Regions from separate parts of the Clavibacter quasicaliforniensis genome, predicted to be linked through region 2. Evidence: riboswitches for the same ligand, from Rfam matches in the RefSeq annotation. Region 2 holds a riboswitch; the other holds the start of a gene.
What was found. Region 2 has a riboswitch for thiamine pyrophosphate ahead of NL142_RS07565 (ECF transporter S component). Riboswitches for the same ligand answer to the same signal wherever they lie in the genome.
Positions count from the first base shown of each region.

Region 1: another riboswitch for thiamine pyrophosphate. It lies ahead of thiM (hydroxyethylthiazole kinase); the one in region 2 lies ahead of NL142_RS07565 (ECF transporter S component).

Region 1 is NZ_CP139624.1:2,314,646-2,323,408, forward strand. It holds gene NL142_RS11050 (glycoside hydrolase family 2 TIM barrel-domain containing protein) at 1-1,510, shown strand, start outside; gene NL142_RS11055 (D-arabinono-1,4-lactone oxidase) at 1,620-2,906, shown strand; gene NL142_RS11060 (mycoredoxin) at 3,021-3,290, shown strand; gene NL142_RS11065 (maltokinase N-terminal cap-like domain-containing protein) at 3,292-4,761, shown strand; gene NL142_RS11070 (S9 family peptidase) at 4,812-6,977, shown strand; gene NL142_RS11075 (hypothetical protein) at 7,016-7,291, shown strand; TPP riboswitch at 7,322-7,413, shown strand; gene thiM (hydroxyethylthiazole kinase) at 7,404-8,231, shown strand; gene NL142_RS11085 (bifunctional hydroxymethylpyrimidine kinase/phosphomethylpyrimidine kinase) at 8,228-8,763, shown strand, end outside.
Region 2 is NZ_CP139624.1:1,572,366-1,581,128, reverse strand. It holds gene NL142_RS07625 (hypothetical protein) at 1-59, shown strand, start outside; gene nadE (NAD(+) synthase) at 136-957, opposite strand; tRNA gene NL142_RS07615 (tRNA-Arg) at 998-1,070, opposite strand; gene NL142_RS07610 (thioredoxin family protein) at 1,085-1,396, opposite strand; gene NL142_RS07605 (SCO4848 family membrane protein) at 1,450-1,665, opposite strand; gene orn (oligoribonuclease) at 1,722-2,342, shown strand; tRNA gene NL142_RS07595 (tRNA-His) at 2,387-2,462, shown strand; gene NL142_RS07590 (metallopeptidase family protein) at 2,609-2,959, shown strand; gene NL142_RS07585 (hypothetical protein) at 3,067-3,339, opposite strand; gene NL142_RS07580 (nucleoside/nucleotide kinase family protein) at 3,349-3,897, opposite strand; gene NL142_RS07575 (energy-coupling factor transporter transmembrane component T family protein) at 3,887-4,681, opposite strand; gene NL142_RS07570 (ABC transporter ATP-binding protein) at 4,678-6,240, opposite strand; gene NL142_RS07565 (ECF transporter S component) at 6,243-6,896, opposite strand; TPP riboswitch at 6,932-7,032, opposite strand; gene NL142_RS07560 (hypothetical protein) at 7,158-7,490, opposite strand; gene glgX (glycogen debranching protein GlgX) at 7,697-8,763, shown strand, end outside.

The sequences.
Region 1 (8,763 bases), 740 kb from region 2:
GGACCTCGTCCTCCGCTACCCGCGCCTGCACGGCGGCTTCGTGTGGGAGTGGCGCGACCACGGCATCCTCACCGAGACCGCCGACGGCGAGGCGTTCTACGCCTACGGCGGCGACTTCGGCGAGGTCGTGCACGACGGCAACTTCGTGATGGACGGCATGGTCCTGCCCGACGACACCCCCACGCCCGGCCTCGCCGAGTACAAGGCCGTCGTGCAGCCCATCGCGTTCGGGCTCGAGCGCGACGGCGGATCCGCGTCCCTCGTGGTCGAGAACCGCTACCACTCCGTCTCCACCGCGCTCGCGAGCCTCGTCTGGGTGCTCGCGGTCGACGGCGACGACGTGGCGACCGGGGTCCTCGACGCCGAGGCCGTCGCGGCCGGCGAGACCGCGCGGATCCCGCTGCCCGCCGACGCGCTCGACGCGGGCGAGCTCGCGGGCGACGGCGCCGAGGGCTCTGCGCCCGAGGTGTGGCTGACCGTTCAGGCCATCCTCCGCGACGACGAGCCGTGGGCCGAGGCCGGCCACGTGGTCGCCGTGCAGCAGTTCGACCTCACGCCCGCGCCGCAACCCGCCGTGCCCGCGCGCTGGGTCGACGCCGACGAGGAGACGTACCCCGCATCCGGCGCCACGCGCCTGACCCTCGGCGACGGCGAGTTCGACCTCGCCACCGGGCGCCTCGTGCGCCTCGGCTCGCTCGAGGTCGACGGCCCGCGCCTGGAGCTGTGGCGCGCGCCCACCGACAACGACCGCAGCGACAGCAGCGGCTCCTACGAGCTGGCGGATCCGCGCCTCACCTTCGGCAAGGGCGTCCCCGGCCCGTCGAGCGAGGCGCGCTGGCGCGGGGCCGGCCTCGACCGGCTCACCCACCGGGTCCGCTCGGTGAAGGTCGGCTCCGGCTCGCTCACGGTCGTCGTGCGCACGAGCGCGGCGCAGTCCTTCGACTCGGTCGACACGACGTACTGCTGGACCGAGGGCGCCGACGGCGACCTGGGGCTCCGCGTCGACATCGTGCCGAGCGCCGGCTGGGCCATCACCTGGCCGCGCGTCGGGATCCTGTTCGACCTGCCCGCGAGCGTCACCAACGCGGAGTGGTTCGGCACCGGGCCCTTCGAGTCGTACCCGGACTCGCGGCGCGCGGCGCTCGTCGGCCGGTTCTCGTCGCTCGTCGACGACCTGGGCGCCGTGTACTCGATGCCCCAGGAGACCGGCCACCGCAGCGACCTGCGGGAGCTCGAGCTCGGCACGTTCGACGGCGAGGGCGGCATCGTGATCCAGGCTCGGCCCGACACCGCGGGCCGCCGCCCCGGCTTCACGGCCTCGCGGCACACGCCGCAGGAGCTCGACCGCGCGGCGCACCCGCACGAGCTGCCCGCGAGCGAGGCGGTGCACCTCTACATCGACGCCGCGCAGCACGGGCTCGGCTCGCGCGCGTGCGGGCTCGACGTGCTGCCCGAGCACCAGCTGTGGCCCTCGGCCCGCACGCTGGAGCTCACCATCCGCAGCCGCTGACGCGGAACGGGGCCGGGCCGCCCATCCGGGCGCCCCGGCGCTCGCCCTTCCCCGGGAGGGCGAGCAAGCTGGAGACGACGGCGTCCGATGGCGGGCGCGAGGAGGACGCATGACCGACACCATCGAGCAGGGCACCGCGGGCACCAACTGGGCCGGCAACTACGCGTACCGGGCCCGCGAGGTCCATTCGCCGACGAGCGTCGAGGAGCTGCGGGCCATCGTCCGCGATGCGCCGAGGGTCCGCGTGCTGGGATCCCGCCACTCGTTCAACGACATCGCCGACTCGGAGGTGCTGGTCTCGCTCGCCGAGCTGCCGGCCGACCTCGTGATCGACCGCGACGCCAGCACGGCCACGTTCTCCGCGGGCCTCGCCTACGGGAAGCTCGCCGAGCTCCTCGGCGAGGAGGGCCTCGCGATCCACAACCTCGCGTCGCTGCCCCACATCTCGGTCGGCGGCGCCATCGCGACGGCGACCCACGGATCCGGCATCGGCAACGGCAACCTCGGCACCGCCGTCGCCGCCCTCGAGCTGATCACGGCCGACGGCGAGACCGTCACGTACCGCCGCGGGGACGACGACTTCGACGGCGTCGTGGTCGGCCTCGGCGCGCTCGGCGTCGTCATGCGCGTGACCCTCGACGTCGAGCCCGCCTACCTCGTGCGCCAGCGCGTCTTCGAGGGCCTGTCGTGGGACGCGTTCGACGAGAACCTCGAGGACGTGTTCGGCGGCGCGTACAGCGTCAGCGTCTTCACGCGCTTCGGCGAGGCCACCGACCAGGTGTGGCTGAAGAGCCGCGTGCAGCTCGACGTCGACGGCCAGCCCGAGGACGAGGTCGTCGTGGCCGACTACTTCGGGGCGCCCGCCGCGACCGAGGAGCGCCACCCGATCCTCGGCATCGATCCGGTGAACAGCACGTCGCAGCTCGGGGTCGTCGGGCTGTGGTCCGACCGCCTCTCGCACTTCAAGATGGGCTTCACGCCGAGCGACGGCGAGGAGATCCAGTCGGAGTTCCACGTGCCGCTCGACCGGGCCGTCGAGGCCGTGCGGGCGCTCCGCGCCATGGGCGACCGGATCCGCCCGATCCTCCTCGTGTGCGAGCTGCGCGCGGTGGCCGAGGACCGGCTGTGGCTGAGCCCCCAGTTCGGGCAGACGACCATCGGCCTGCACTTCACGTGGAAGCGCGACCAGGAGGCCGTCGAGGCCGTGCTCGTCGAGCTCGAGGCGGCCATCCGGCCGTTCGGCGCGCGCCCGCACTGGGGCAAGGTCTTCACCGCGCAGGCGGCCGACATCGCACCGCTGTACCCGCGATCGGGCGACTTCCTGGCCCTCGCGGAGCGCCTGGATCCCGCGGGGAAGTTCCGCAACGCGTGGTTCGAGCGCTCGCTCCTCGGCTGAGCCGCATCTACCCCTGACCGGGACCGCACCCGGGGATCCGCGACGCGCCGGCGCATGCCGTCGGCGCGCCGCGATCCCGGGTCGGCGTCGAGAACGGCGCGTAGGGTGAGCACCATGGCGCCCGAGACCTCCTCCTACGTACCTGCCCCCGGGCGGATCACGATGTTCTCCACCACCTGGTGCGGCTACTGCCGCCGGCTGAAGGCCCAGCTCGATCGCGCGGGCATCGGCTACGACGAGGTCGACATCGAGCAGGTGCCCGGCACCGCCGAGCTCGTCGAGGCCATCAACGGCGGCAACCAGACCGTGCCGACCGTGCTGTTCCCCGACGGCTCGTCCGCCACCAACCCGTCGCTCGCCGACGTGACCGCGAAGGTGGCCTGACATGCAGCACCACGACCTCAGCGTCATCCCGGACTTCCTCGCCGCGTGGATGCGCGAGCAGCGCTGGTTCGCCTCGAAGGGCACCGAGCCGCGCCTCGAGCGCATCGGCGGCTGGAGCTTCAGCGACGAGGGCTGGTTCGCCCGCATCGAGACGCACCTGATCATCGACCACGGCAGCGCGAAGCCCGTGCTGTACCAGGTGCCGCTCACCTACCGGCAGGCGCCGCTGGAGGAGCTGAAGCCCTTCCACATCGGCACCACCGTCGAGGACGACGGCGTCGAGCTGCACGTCTACGACGGCCCCCACGACCCCGCGTACGCGTGGGCCCTCATCCGCACGATCCTCGACGACCGCGACGCCGACGTCGACGAGACGTCGCTCGGCGCGACCGCGCGCGGCCAGCGCCAGCCGGGCGTGGAGATCGCGACCGTCGTCGGATCCCACGTGCTCTCGGGCGAGCAGTCGAACACGTCGATCATCTACGACATGGTCTCGGCCGACGGCCACGCCGTGAACCCGATGATCGTCAAGGTGTTCCGCGCGCTGCACCACGGCGAGAACCCGGACGTCGTGCTCCAGTCCGCCATCGCGGGCGCCGGATCCCGGCTCGTGCCGCAGACCATGGGCAGCGTGCTCGCCGAGTGGAGCGACTCCGGCCGCGAGGAGGGACGCGCCATCGGGCACGTCGCCTTCGCGCAGGAGTTCCTGCCCGGGGTGACCGACGCCTGGCGCGTCGCGCTCCGCGCCGCCGAGGCCGACGCCGACTTCCAGGCCGAGGCCCGCGCGCTCGGCGAGGCGACGGCCGACGTGCACGCCACGCTGGCGGCCGCGCTCCCCACCGTCGAGGCCACCCCCGACGTCATCGAGGGGATCATGGTCAGCTTCCGCCGCCGCCACGCGACGGCCGAGCGCGAGGTCCCCGAGATCGCCGCGTTCCACGACGCCATTTCGAGCGTGTACGACGCCGCCGAGAAGGGCGAGTGGCCGAAGCTGCAGCGCATCCACGGCGACTACCACCTCGGCCAGGTGCTCTCGGTGCCGAACCGCGGCTGGGTGCTCCTCGACTTCGAGGGCGAGCCGCTCCGGCCGATGCACGAGCGCTCGCTCCCCGACGTCACGCTCCGCGACGTCGCGGGAATGCTCCGCTCGTTCGACTACGTCGCCGGCTCCTACGCGCTCGCGCACCCCGGCAAGTCCGCCGCCGCGTGGGCGTCCGCGGCCCGCCGCGCGTTCGTCGACGGCTACATCGCCCGCTCGGGCACCGACCTCCGCGCGAACCGGGCCCTGCTCGACGCGTTCGAGATCGACAAGGCCGTCTACGAGGCGATCTACGAGGTGCGCAACCGGCCCGGCTGGCTGTCGATCCCGCTGCAGGCCGTCGCCCGCCTCGCCACTCGCTCGAGCACGCTCGGCGCGGTGACCACGCCGGGCGCGACCGGTCCTCGCGAGGCCGGGCCGATCACCTCCTGATCCTCGGAGGAGGCCGGGGCCCTGTCGTCCCCCGTCGGTAGGCTGGCGGGATGACCGACCCCGCCGTCCCGGCCGTCTCCTCCCCCGCATCCGACTCCCCCTCCACCCCTCCCGTCGCGGAGCAGCGCCCGATCGAGCGCACGTTCCACGGCGACACGTTCGTGGACCGCTACGAGTGGCTGCGCGACAAGGACGACGCGCGGGTCATCGCGCACCTCGAGGCCGAGAACGCGTACACGGAAGGCGCGACCGCGCACCTGGCGTCGCTGCGCGAGCGGATCTTCACGGAGATCAAGGACCGCACGCAGGAGACCGACCTCTCGGTCCCCGTCCGCGAGGGCGACTGGTGGTACTACGCACGCACGGTCGAGGGATCGCAGTACGCGATCCGCTGCCGCCGTCCCGTCGCCGGCCCCGACGACTGGACGCCGCCCGCCATCGAGCCCGCGGCCGACGGCGTCTCGGTCCCCGGCGAGCAGGTGCTCCTCGACTCCAACGCCGAGGCGGACGGCCACGAGTTCTTCTCCCTCGGCGCGTTCGAGGTCAGCCCCGACGGATCGCTCCTCGCCTACTCCACCGACACCGAGGGCGACGAGCGGTTCACGCTCAAGATCCGTGACCTGACCACGGGCGAGGACCTCGCCGACGAGATCCCCGGCACCAGCCACGGCGCCACGTTCTCGGCGCACGGCGACCACCTCTTCTACGTCACGGTCGACGACGCCTGGCGCCCGGACACCGTGTGGCGCCACCGCGTCGGCACCCCCGCGTCGCAGGACGTGAAGGTCTTCACCGAGCCCGACGAGAGCTACTTCGTCGGCTTCGGCATGACGCGCAGCCGCCAGTACCTCACCATCTACGTCGGCTCGAAGATCACCACGGAGGTGCTGCTGCTCGACGCCGGGGATCCCACGGGCACGTTCCGCTCGGTGTGGCCGCGCCGCCACGGGGTCGAGTACGACGTCGACCACGCGGTCATCGACGGATCCGACCGGCTCCTCATCCTGCACAACGACGGCGCCACCAACTTCGAGCTGATCGACGTACCCGCCGACGACCCGACCTCCACGACCGACCGCCAGGTCGTCATCCCCCACGACGACGAGGTGCGCCTCGAGGACGCCAGCGCGTTCGCCGACCACCTCGTGATCTCCTACCGCCGCGAGGGCCTCACCCGCGTCGGCGTGATCCCCTTCGACCGCGTGCTCGACGGCGAGCAGCTGCACGAGATCGCGTTCGACGAGCCGATCTACACGGTCGGCACCGCGGGCAACCCCGAGTTCGCGCAGCCCACCGTCCGCCTCGGCTACACGAGCCTCGCGACCCCGGCCACCACCTACGACTACGTGCTCGCGACCCGGGAGCTGCGCCTGCTCAAGCAGCAGCCGGTGCGCGGCGGCTACGACCCCGACGACTACGTGCAGACCCGCGAGTGGGCGACCGCGGAGGACGGCACGGAGATCCCGCTGTCCGTGATCTACAAGCGCGGCCTCGTGCACCCCGGCACGCCCGCGCCGCTCCTGCTCTACGGCTACGGCTCCTACGAGGCGAGCATCGACCCGTCGTTCTCCATCGCCCGGCTGTCGCTGCTCGACCGGGGCATGGCCTTCGTCATCGCGCACGTGCGCGGCGGCGGCGAGATGGGTCGGCGCTGGTACGACGAGGGCAAGACGCTCACCAAGAAGAACACGTTCACCGACTTCGTCGCGGCCGCCGACCACCTCATCGCGCGCGGGTGGACGAGCCCCGAGAAGCTCGTGGCCGAGGGCCGCAGCGCGGGCGGACTCCTGATGGGCGCGGTCGCGAACATCGCGCCGGATCGGTTCGCCGGGATCCTCGCGGGCGTGCCGTTCGTGGACGCGCTCACGAGCATCCTCGACCCGTCGCTGCCGCTCACCGTGATCGAGTGGGACGAGTGGGGCGACCCGCTGCACGACCCCGAGGTGTACGCGTACATGAAGTCGTACACGCCGTACGAGAACGTGCGCGAGGGCGTGCAGTACCCGCGGATCCTCGCGGTCACGAGCCTCAACGACACGCGCGTGCTCTACGTCGAGCCCGCGAAGTGGACGGCCCGCCTCCGCGAGGTCGGCGCGCCCGTGCTGCTGCGCACCGAGATGCAGGCCGGCCACGGCGGCAAGTCGGGCCGCTACGACGCGTGGCGCGAGCGCGCCAACGACTACGCGTGGGTGCTCGACGTGGCGGGGCTGGCCTGAGGCGCGCCTCCGCCGGGCCGGCATCGCGGTCCTCGGCCGTGATCTCCGCCCTGCTGATCGGCGCGGGCATGGCGGCGGCGGCGACGGCGGGGCTCGGCTACCTCCATCGCTTCTCGATGTTCGACGCCCTCTACGGGGAGATCGACACGTCGCTGTACCTGCGGATCACGGGGATGACGTCGTTCGAGAAGGCGGCGATCGTGCTGGGTCTCGCCGCCGTGCTGATCGGCCTGATCCTCGCGGTCGCGCGGTTCGTCGCCAGCCGACTCCAGCGAGCACGTGAGGTCGGGGCCGGGGGCGACCGCCCGGCTTAGGCACGCTCCCGCGCGCTCCCCCTAGGGTGGATCCCTGACACGGGGTGCCCACGAGGGCTGAGATGAGACCCGTCGCACCTGATCCGGTTCGCACCGGCGGAGGGATGTCATCATGAGCGCTGCGCGCCCATCGGCCCACGAGATCACGGGGACGGGGACCGCATCGGCGGATCTCCTCCTCCTGCTGCGGGAGCGCCAACCGCTCGTGCAGTGCATCACCAACGCGGTCGTCACCGGCTTCACCGCGAACGTCCTCCTCGCGCTGGGCGCCGCGCCCGCGATGACGGACGTGCCGACCGAGGCGGGGCCGTTCGCGCGGATCGCGTCGGGCCTGCTCGTCAACCTCGGCACGCCGCACGCGGAGCAGCGGGAGGCCGCGGTCGAGGCCGCGCACGCGGCGCGCGAGGCGGGGACGCCGTGGGTGCTGGATCCCGTCGCGGTCGGCGCCCTGCCCGTGCGGACGCGGCTCACGCACGAGCTCGTGGCGCTGTCGCCGACGGTCGTGCGCGGCAACGCGTCCGAGATCATCGCGCTCGCGACCGGCGGCGCGGGCGGCCGCGGGGTCGACGCCACCGACGAGGTCGAGGCCGCGCTCGACGCCGCCACGCTGCTGGCGCGCACCTTCGGCACGGTGGTCGCGATCTCGGGGCCGGTCGACCACATCACGGACGGCCACCGGGTCGTCCGGGTGCACACCGGCGACGCGCTGCTCACGAAGGTCACGGGTGGCGGCTGCGCGCTCGGGGCCGTGATGGCGGCGTTCGCGTCGCTGGATCCGGATCCGCTGCGGGCCGCCGTCGCCGCGACGAGCGTGTACACGGTCGCGGCGGAGATCGCCGCGGAGGGGGCGCGCGGGCCGGGATCCTTCGCGGTCGGGCTGCTCGACGCGCTCGACGCCGTCACGCCCGAGCTCGTCGCCCAGCGCGAGCGCCTCTCGTGAGCGGGCTCGACCTCTCCGTCTACCTCGTCACCGATCCCGCGCTGTGCGGCGCGCGCGGCGTGCCCGCGGTCGTCGCCGCGGCGGTGGCGGGCGGGGCGACGACGGTGCAGATCCGCGACAAGCGCGCGAGCGCGGCCGAGCTGCTGGCGACGGTGGTCGCGGCCGCGGAGGCCATCGACGCCCATGCGGCCGCGCATCCATCCGCACGGCGTCCGCTGCTGCTCGTCGACGACCGCGTCGACGTGGTGCTCGCCGCGCTCGCCCGCGGTGCGCGCGTGGACGGCGTGCACGTGGGCCAGTCGGACGTGCCGGCCGACCTCGTGCGCCGGATGCTCGACGCCGCGAGCCCGGATCGCCGCCTCGTCGTGGGCCTCACCGCGAACACGCCCGCCCACGTCGAGGCGGTGCGTACGATGCCGGCCGGCACGGTCGACTACCTCGGCGTCGGCGTGATCCGCCCCACGAGCACCAAGCCCGACCACCCGACGCCGCTCGGGCACGACGGGTTCGGGATCATCGCGGGGCTCTCCCC
Region 2 (8,763 bases):
CGCCCGTGCCCTCGTCGTCGGCCGCGAACTCGCGCGCCGCGGAGGCCGACCGGCGCTGACCGTCACCCCGCGTCACGCGACGACGCCCCGCACCTCCTGGGAGGTGCGGGGCGTCGTCGTCGGATCAGGCTGCGATCACTTCCACCAGTCGTCGAACATGCTCGCGGGCACGCGCCGCTTGTGCTCCGTGCTCGCGTAGCGCGCCTCGATCGCCTCGGCCACCTCGTCGTCGACGTCGCGGCCCTCGAGGAAGTCGTCGATGTCGGCGTAGGTGAGGCCGAGGTTGGCCTCGTCGGTCTGGCCGGGGGTGTCGTCGAGGAGGTCCGCCGTGGGCGCCTTGAGATAGAGCCGCTCCGGCGCCCCCAGGTGCTCGAGCAGCGCGCGCCCCTGGCGCTTGGTGAGGCCCGTGAGCGGGAGGACGTCCGCGCCGCCGTCGCCGTACTTCGTGAAGAAGCCCGTGACCGCCTCCGCCGCGTGGTCCGTGCCGATCACCAGCAGGCGCGCCTGTCCGGCCAGCGCGTACTGGGCGACCATGCGCGAGCGCGCCTTGACGTTGCCCTTGGTGAAGTCGGTCATCGCGTGCCCGGCCGCGTCGGCGTACTCCGCCTGGAAGCCGTCGACGGCGCGCTTGATGTCGAAGACGACGCTGGCCTTCGGCTGGATGAAGGTGAGCGCCAGCTGCGCGTCCTCCTCGTCGGCCTGCACGCCGTACGGCAGGCGGACGGCGATGAACTCGGCGAGGAGCCCCTCGGCCGCGAGCTCCTCGATCGCGAGCTGGGCCAGGCGCCCGGCGAGGGACGAATCCTGCCCGCCGCTCACGCCGAGGACGAAGCCCTCCGCGCCGGTGGACCTGAGGTAGGCCTTGAGGAAGTCGACGCGCTTCCGGACCTCGTCGGCGGGATCGATGGTCGGGCGCACCTCGAGGGCGGCGATGATCTGTGACTGGATGTCGCGCATGCGTCGAATCTACGGCCGATCCCGCGCTTCCGACAGTCGGTCCCCCCGGCGCGACTCGAACGCGCAACCGTCGGATTAGAAGGCCGATGCTCTATCCATTGAGCTACAGGGGGTCGAGACGAGGGTACTACGCGGGGTCCGGACGCCCCGAGGGGCCCGAGGGGCCGGCCGGCGCCGGCCCGTCCATGGCCCGCACGACCGCCTGCAGCACCTGCGGCGCGGTCGGCACGCCCTCGGCGCGGAGCACCTGCCGGTCTCCTGCCCGCACGAGGATCGTCGGCGTCGACCGGATGCGCTCCGCCTCGGCCAGATCCGGATGCGCCGCGACGTCGAGCTCCTCCACCGGGAGCCAGGGCAGGAGGCGCTGGACGTCCGCGAGGACCCGCCGGGTCGCCTGGCACGGGACGCAGAAGAGCGAGGTGAACATGACGACGCGCACAGTCTCCGCTCCCGCGGGCGCGGCGTCCGCCGCTGGCGCGCCCTCGCCGGGCGTCAGGAGAGGAACGCCGCGACGGCGGCGACGATCGACACGAGGGCGAGGAGCAGCGAGACCGAGACCAGCACGAGGTGCACGGTGAAGAACGGCGTGCGGGACCCGTCGGCGGCTCGGGCACGGGGATCCTTCGCGACGCGCTTGAGGAACTGCGGCCAGACGACGACGTTCCAGACGCCGTTGACGATGAGGAGGACGGCGAGGAGGGTGATCACTCCCCCATGGTAGGCGGCGCATCGGGGCCGCCCCGGCCCGCCGATAGGATCGGGGGATGGGCAACAACGCGGACCGGCTGGTGTGGATCGACTGCGAGATGACGGGGCTCGACCTCGCGATCGACGAGCTGGTGGAGGTCGCGGTGGTCGTCACCGACTTCGACCTCGTGCCCGTCGACGACGGCTTCACGATCGTGATCAACCCCGATCCCGCGGCGCTCGCCAACATGGGCGAGTTCGTCACCGAGATGCACCGCTCCTCGGGGCTGCTCGAGGAGATCCCGGCGGGCGTGAGCCTGGCCGACGCCGAGTTCGCGGTGCTCGAGTACCTGCTGCAGCACGTGCCGAACGGCGGCAAGGCCCCCATCGCGGGCAACACCATCGGCACCGACCGCGCGTTCCTCGCGAAGTACATGCCCCGCGTCGACGCGCACCTCCACTACCGCAGCGTCGACGTCTCCTCCATCAAGGTGCTCGCCAAGGAGTGGTTCCCCCGGATCTACTTCAACTCCCCCGCGAAGAACGGCGGACACCGCGCCCTCGCCGACATCCTCGAGTCGATCCGCGAGCTGGAGTACTACCGGCGCGCGGCGTTCGTCCCGGCGCCGGGACCCGCCACTGACGACGTGCAGGCCATCTCCGCGGACGTGACGTCCGCGTGGGCTCCGCGGCTGTAGTATCCTCTTCCATGGCCGTCCGCGAGAGCGGGATCGGCCGCATGGTGGGCGTAGCTCAGTTGGCAGAGCGCTGGCTTGTGGAGCCGGAAGTCGCGGGTTCGAGCCCCGTCGTCCACCCCACCGGGAAGGGCCGGGATCCGAGAGGGTCCCGGCCCTTTCGTCGTCTCACCCTCCGTCGTCTCCCCCTCCGTCGTCTCCTCCGGCCCGCATGGCCGGGCCTCGCCGCGACCGGGCTCCGCCGCATGCGCGTGTGCGAGGCTGGATCCGTGCTGCACTGCGAACCCGACGACTTCGAGCGACTGGTCGTCGACGAGCTCGACGCGCTGCCGGACGAGATGGTCGACGGGCTCGACAACGTCGTCTTCGTCGTCGAGGACCGGCCCGAGGACGGCTCGCTCGACCTGCTCGGCCTCTACGACGGCGTCGCCATGACGGAGCGCGGGCAGTACGGGTTCGGCGAGATGCCGGACCGCATCGTCGTCTACCGCGAGCCGCACCTGCACGAGGCGGAGGACCTGGACGCGCTGCGCGACCTCGTGCACGTCACGCTCGTGCACGAGATCGCGCACTTCCACGGCATCGACGACGACCGGCTGCACGAGCTCGGCTGGGCCTGAGGCCCCGAACCTGAGGCCCCGAAGCGGCCCGGACGCACGACGACCCCGGCTGCCGCATCGCGGTCCGGGGTCGTGGGGAGGCGCTCAGGCGCCGGGCGTGCCGGGTGTCAGAGCTCGAGGGACTCGTCGTCGCCCTCGCCGAGGACGTCGTCGCTGCCGTCGGCCACGTACGTGTAGGTGACCCGCTGCTCGCCCGCGACCTCGGACACCTCGCCCGCGCGGTACTGGAAGAGCGACTCCTTGCCCTCCACTGCCGACATCGTGCTGATGGTCTCGTCGTGCTGGCCGTCGACGAGGACGCGGGTCTCGGTGGTGCCCTCGAGGGGGCCGTCGGCGAAGACGGCGAGGTAGCGGACGTCGGACGGTGCGGAATCGGTCATGGCATCAGGCTACCCGGCCGCCGTGACGGCGTCCGTGCGGACGACGACGTCGGCCAAGGCCCGCGGATCCTCCCGGTCGACGTGCGCGAGCCACTGCGCGTCCCAGCGCTCCCACTCGACGGCGAAGGACTCGCCGTCGCGCGCGATGGCGCGGGCCCGGCGCACGGCGTCGTCGGCCTCGACCCAGATGCGGCGCGTGGCGAGGCCCGCGGCGATGCGCGTCAGGGATCCGCAGCCCTCGACCACGAGCGGGCGTGCCGGGTCGAGGTCGTGCCACTCCGCGGGCGCGTCGGAGGCCCAGTCCCAGCGGCGCCACCGGGGGCGTCCGCCGTGATGCATCTCCTGCAGCACGTGGCGCTCGAGGTGCCGGGACGCCGCCTCGAGGCCGTCCCAGCCGGGGTAGACGTCGTCGAGCCGCAGGAGCTGCGCTCCCGGCGGCAGCCCCGCGTCCGGCTCGCCGTCGCGGACGAGGACGTCGGCGAGGGTCGACTTGCCGGAGCCGGACGGGCCGTCGACGAGGACCAGCGCCGGGCGACGCTCCCCCGCGTCAGGCCGCAACGGAGCCCCACGTCCCGGCGGCGACGGCGGCCGTCACCGCGCAGGCGGCCACGAGCACGGCGACGGTCACGACGAGCACCTCGCGCCGACCGACGACGCTGGGCCTGGCCCACGTGCGCGCAATGGAGCCGCCGAACCCGCGGGCCTCCATCGCGGTGGCCAGCTTGCTGCCGCGGCGGATCGAGAGAACGAGGAGCGCGAAGGCCTGCCCGGCGAACCGGCGGATGCGGCCGCGGTCGGCGACGCCCCGTGCGCGCCGGGCGAGCTCGAGCGAGCGCCAGTCGTCGAGGAGGAGGCCGACGAGCCGGACGCCCGCGAGCGCTCCGAGGACGAACCGGGACGGCAGGCGCGCGACCTGGGCCAGGCCGTCGGCGAGGTCCGTGGGATCCACGTCCGTGAAGAGCACGAGCGACGCGACGCCGATCGCCAGCACGCGCAGCGTGGTCGCCACCGCGAGCAGCACCGAGCCCTCGCTGACGACAACGAGCAGGAACTGCGCGTACACCTCGCCGGACGTGCGTCCGTAGAGCAGGATCGTGAGGCCCGCACCGGGGGCCGCGATCCAGATCGGGATCCCTCGGACGAGGAGGGCGAGCGGCCGGATCCCCGCGAACGGCAGGAGGAGCAGCTCGAGCAGCAGCGCCGCGCCCGCGGAGACCACGTCGAGGCTCAGCACGAGGACCAGGGTCAGCACGAGGGCGGCTGCGAGGCGCGCGACGGGGTTGACGGCGGCGAGGCCGGTGGCGCGAGCGGTGGGGGCGACGACGGACGGGGCGGCGCTCATCGCACGACCTCCAGGCGGGCCGCCCGGCCGGAGGCGGCGTCGAGGAGGAGGACGTCGTCCGCCAGCGCGCGGACGAGGTCGGCGTCGTGCGTGACGGCGAGGACCCCGACGCCGTCGCGGTCGACGAGGTCGGCGAGGAGCGCGACGAGCTCGGCCCAGGTGCGGGCGTCCTGCCCGAACGTCGGCTCGTCGAGGACGAGGAGGCGCGGCGCGGTCGCGAGGGCGGTCGCCACCGACAGGCGTCGCTTCTCCCCGCCGGAGAGGGTGAAGGGGTTCGCCTGCGCGAGGCAGTCGAGTCGCAGGCGCACGAGCAGCTCGTCGACGCGGCGGGCGGCGTCGGCGGGATCCATGCCCACCGCACGCGGCCCCACCTCGAGCTCGGCGCGCACGGTGCCGGCGAGGAACTGGTGCTCCGGATCCTGGAACACAGTTCCGATGCGCGCCGCGAGCTCGCGCGAGCGCCAGGCGGCGGGATCCGCGCCGAGGCCGTCGGCGAGGGCCGGCTCGGCGAGGAGCCGGCCGGACAGCGCGGGCAGCAGGCCGCCGAGCGTGAGCGCGAGCGTGCTCTTGCCGCCGCCGTTCGGGCCGGTGAGGGCGGTGACGCGGCCGGACGCGAGCGCGACGCCGATCCCGTCGGCGACCGCGGTGCCGCGCGCGCCGCCCCTGCCGATCGTGAGGCCGTCCGCGCGGAGGAGCGGCGCGGACGCGGCACGCTCCCGGCCGGGCGCGGCGGGCTCTCGTCCCGGCACCCAGACGCCCGCGGCCGCGAGGGACGCACCCTGGTCGCGGAGGACGTCGTCCGGCGTGCCGTCGGCGAGGATCCCGCCGTCCGCTCCGAGCACGACGACCCGGTCGACGAGGTCCTGCCACACGGCGACCCGGTGCTCGATGACGACGAGGGTGGCGCCGCTCCGCTCGACCACGGACTCGACGGCGCGCCGCACCTCCCCGACGCCCTCGGGGTCGAGGTTGGCGGTCGGCTCGTCGAGGAGGAGGAGCCCGGGCCGCATCGCGAGGACGCCGGCGAGGGCGAGGCGCTGCTTCTGCCCGCCGGAGAGCGCGGTGGTCGAGCGGTCGAGGGCGACGTCGAGCCCGACGGCGTCGAGCGCGGCGCGGACGCGGATCCAGATCTCGTCGCGCGGGACGCCGAGGTTCTCGCAGCCGAACGCGACGTCGTCGCCGACGCGGGAGAGGATCACCTGCGCGTCCGGATCCTGCAGCACGAGCCCCGCGCGGCCCCGGCGGGCGGCCGGATCCTGCCCGTCGACGAGGAGGCTGCCGCGGGTCTCCCCCTCGTCGTCGCCGCCGAGGACACCCGCGAGGGCGTGCATGAGCGTCGTCTTCCCCGCGCCGGACGCTCCGAGGAGCAGCACCCGCTCCCCCGGCTCGATGACCAGGTCGACGTCGCGGACCGCCCAGGCGCTCCGGCCCGCGTGCCGCCAGCCCCAGCCCTCGGCCCGGACGGACGCTCCGCCCGCCGCGTCGGCCGTCGCCTCGGGTCCGGCGAGCGGGACGTGCGAGGCGGCGACCGACGGCGTGCGACGGCCCGGCCGCCGCACGGTCAGACGCGGGCCGCGGTGTCGCGGCCCGAGGCGAAGCGCGAGAGAGCGCCGGTGCGGGCGAGCGCCCGGGCGACGAGCCACGAGAGCAGCCCGGCGATGACCGCGCCCGAGACGAGCGCGGCGACCGTGTAGATCGTGGCGAAGAGCGGGGTGGATCCCGGGTAGTAGGTGATGAGGTCGGTGATCGCCATGCCGAGCCCGGCTCCCATGCCCGCGAGCACGGCGACGTAGGCGCGCCAGTTCGCGTAGAGGAAGACGAGGAGCACGAGCTCCGCGCCGAGGCCCTGCGTGAGGCCGGAGAGGAGCGTGCCGACGCCCCACACGTTGCCGACCAGCATGGAGACGAACGCGGCGAGCAGCTCGCCGTAGAGGGCGGCGCCGGGCTTGCGGATCACGATGCCCGTGAGGACGCCCGCGAAAAGCCAGCCGCCGCCGGCCAGCGCCTGGAGGCCGGGGAGCAGCGGCTGGAAGAAGCCGCCGACCGGCACGGACGCCGTGTTCCAGATGACGAAGACGAGGCCGGAGGCGACGCCGAGGACGCTGGCCACGACGATGTCGATGACGCGCCAGCGGGCGCGCAGGCCGGAGCGGGGCGCGCGGGCGCCGGCGTCGGCGGGGACGGCGGATGCCGTGGACGAGGGTGATGCGGTCATTGGACGTGCCCTTCGGATGAGTGGAAGAGGGCACGGGTGCGAGATGGAAGCCTCCCTGCGCTGGCATGATCCAGATCAGGTTCGACGGTCGAAGACTGGGTGTCTTCCTCTCAGCCCGGCTCACCGGACTCCCGTGTTCGAGGCGATCCTAGCGCGCGGTCGACGCGCCCGGGACGCGGGCTCGGGATGCGGCCCGCCCCGGACGCACGGGAGCGCGGGCGCCCGAGGGCACCCGCGCTCCGCGGTGGTCGTGCGAGCCGACTACCTCAGCGTCTTGATGAGCTTGACGAGGACCTTGCCGGAGATCCAGATGACGGGCGTGGCCACCGCGAGCAGCGCGATGACGTTGGGCTGGAACCGTACCTCGCCGTCGGTGGCGATGTACGCGCCGATGGGCCAGGTGGCGCCGCCGCCCCCGCCGCCGCCGGCGACGTTGCCGTCGGAGTCGGGGAGGTCGCTGCCCCCGCCGAATCCGTACCAGGCGAAGGCCACGGGCACGATGGTCGAGCCGTCGATGTCGAGGGGGTCGCCGTAGACCGTCCCCACTCCGGCGTTCTTCACGTTCTCTGCGAGCTGTGCGACGAGGTTGGTCATGCGTCCCACCGTACCCCGCGGCGCCCCGAGGATGCCGGGCGATCCGCGTCCTCGCGGTAACCTCGCCCCTGGTGCGTCGCTGCGTCGCATCCGGCCTCCTGCCGTCGCGGCCCACGCTGATCCACCGCCTGCCCCGCCCCCGACGGACCCCGCGCACGCACGCCCGCGCGCCGTCGGCGGACGAGTCGACCCAACTGGAGGACCACTTGCACACCTGGCCCGGAAACCCCTACCCGCTCGGCGCGACCTTCGACGGGAGCGGCACGAACTTCGCGCTCTTCAGCGAGATCGCCGAGCGCGTGCAGCTGTGCCTCATCGAGGAGGACGGCACCGAGACCCGCGTGGACGTGACGGAGGTCGACGCGCACGTCTGGCACTGCTACCTCCCGCACGTGCAGCCGGGTCAGCGCTACGGCTACCGGGTCACCGGTCCCTACGAGCCGGAGAACGGGCACCGGTCGAACCCCGCGAAGCTGCTGCTGGATCCCTACGCCAAGGCCACGTGCGGCGAGTTCGACTGGGACCCGTCGCTGTTCGCGTACGAGTTCGGCGACCCGTCGAGCCGCAACGACGAGGACTCGGGACCGCACATGATGCTCGGCGTCGTGGTCAACCCGTTCTTCGACTGGGACGGCGACCGCCTCCCCCGCACCCCGTACAGCGAGACCGTCGTGTACGAGGCGCACGTGAAGGGGCTCACGCAGCTGAACCCCCGGATACCCGAGGAGCTGCGCGGCACGTACGCGGGCATCGCGCACCCCGCCGTCATCGACCACCTGCAGAAGCTCGGCATCACCGCCATCGAGCTCATGCCCGTGCACCAGTTCGTGCAGGACAACACGCTCCTGGAGAAGGGCCTCCGCAACTACTGGGGCTACAACACGATCGGCTTCTTCGCGCCGCACAACGCCTACTCGTCCACTGGCGAGCTCGGCCAGCAGGTGCAGGAGTTCAAGTCCATGGTGCGCGCGCTCCACGCCGCCGGCATCGAGGTCATCCTCGACGTGGTCTACAACCACACGGCGGAGGGCAACCACCTCGGGCCGACGCTCTCCTTCAAGGGCATCGACAACCAGGCCTACTACCGACTCATGGAGGACGACCCCACCTACTACATGGACTACACGGGCACGGGGAACTCGCTCAACGTGCGCCACCCGCACGCGCTGCAGCTGATCATGGACTCGCTGCGCTACTGGGTCACCGAGATGCACGTCGACGGGTTCCGCTTCGACCTGGCCTCGGCGCTCGCGCGCGAGTTCTACGACGTCGA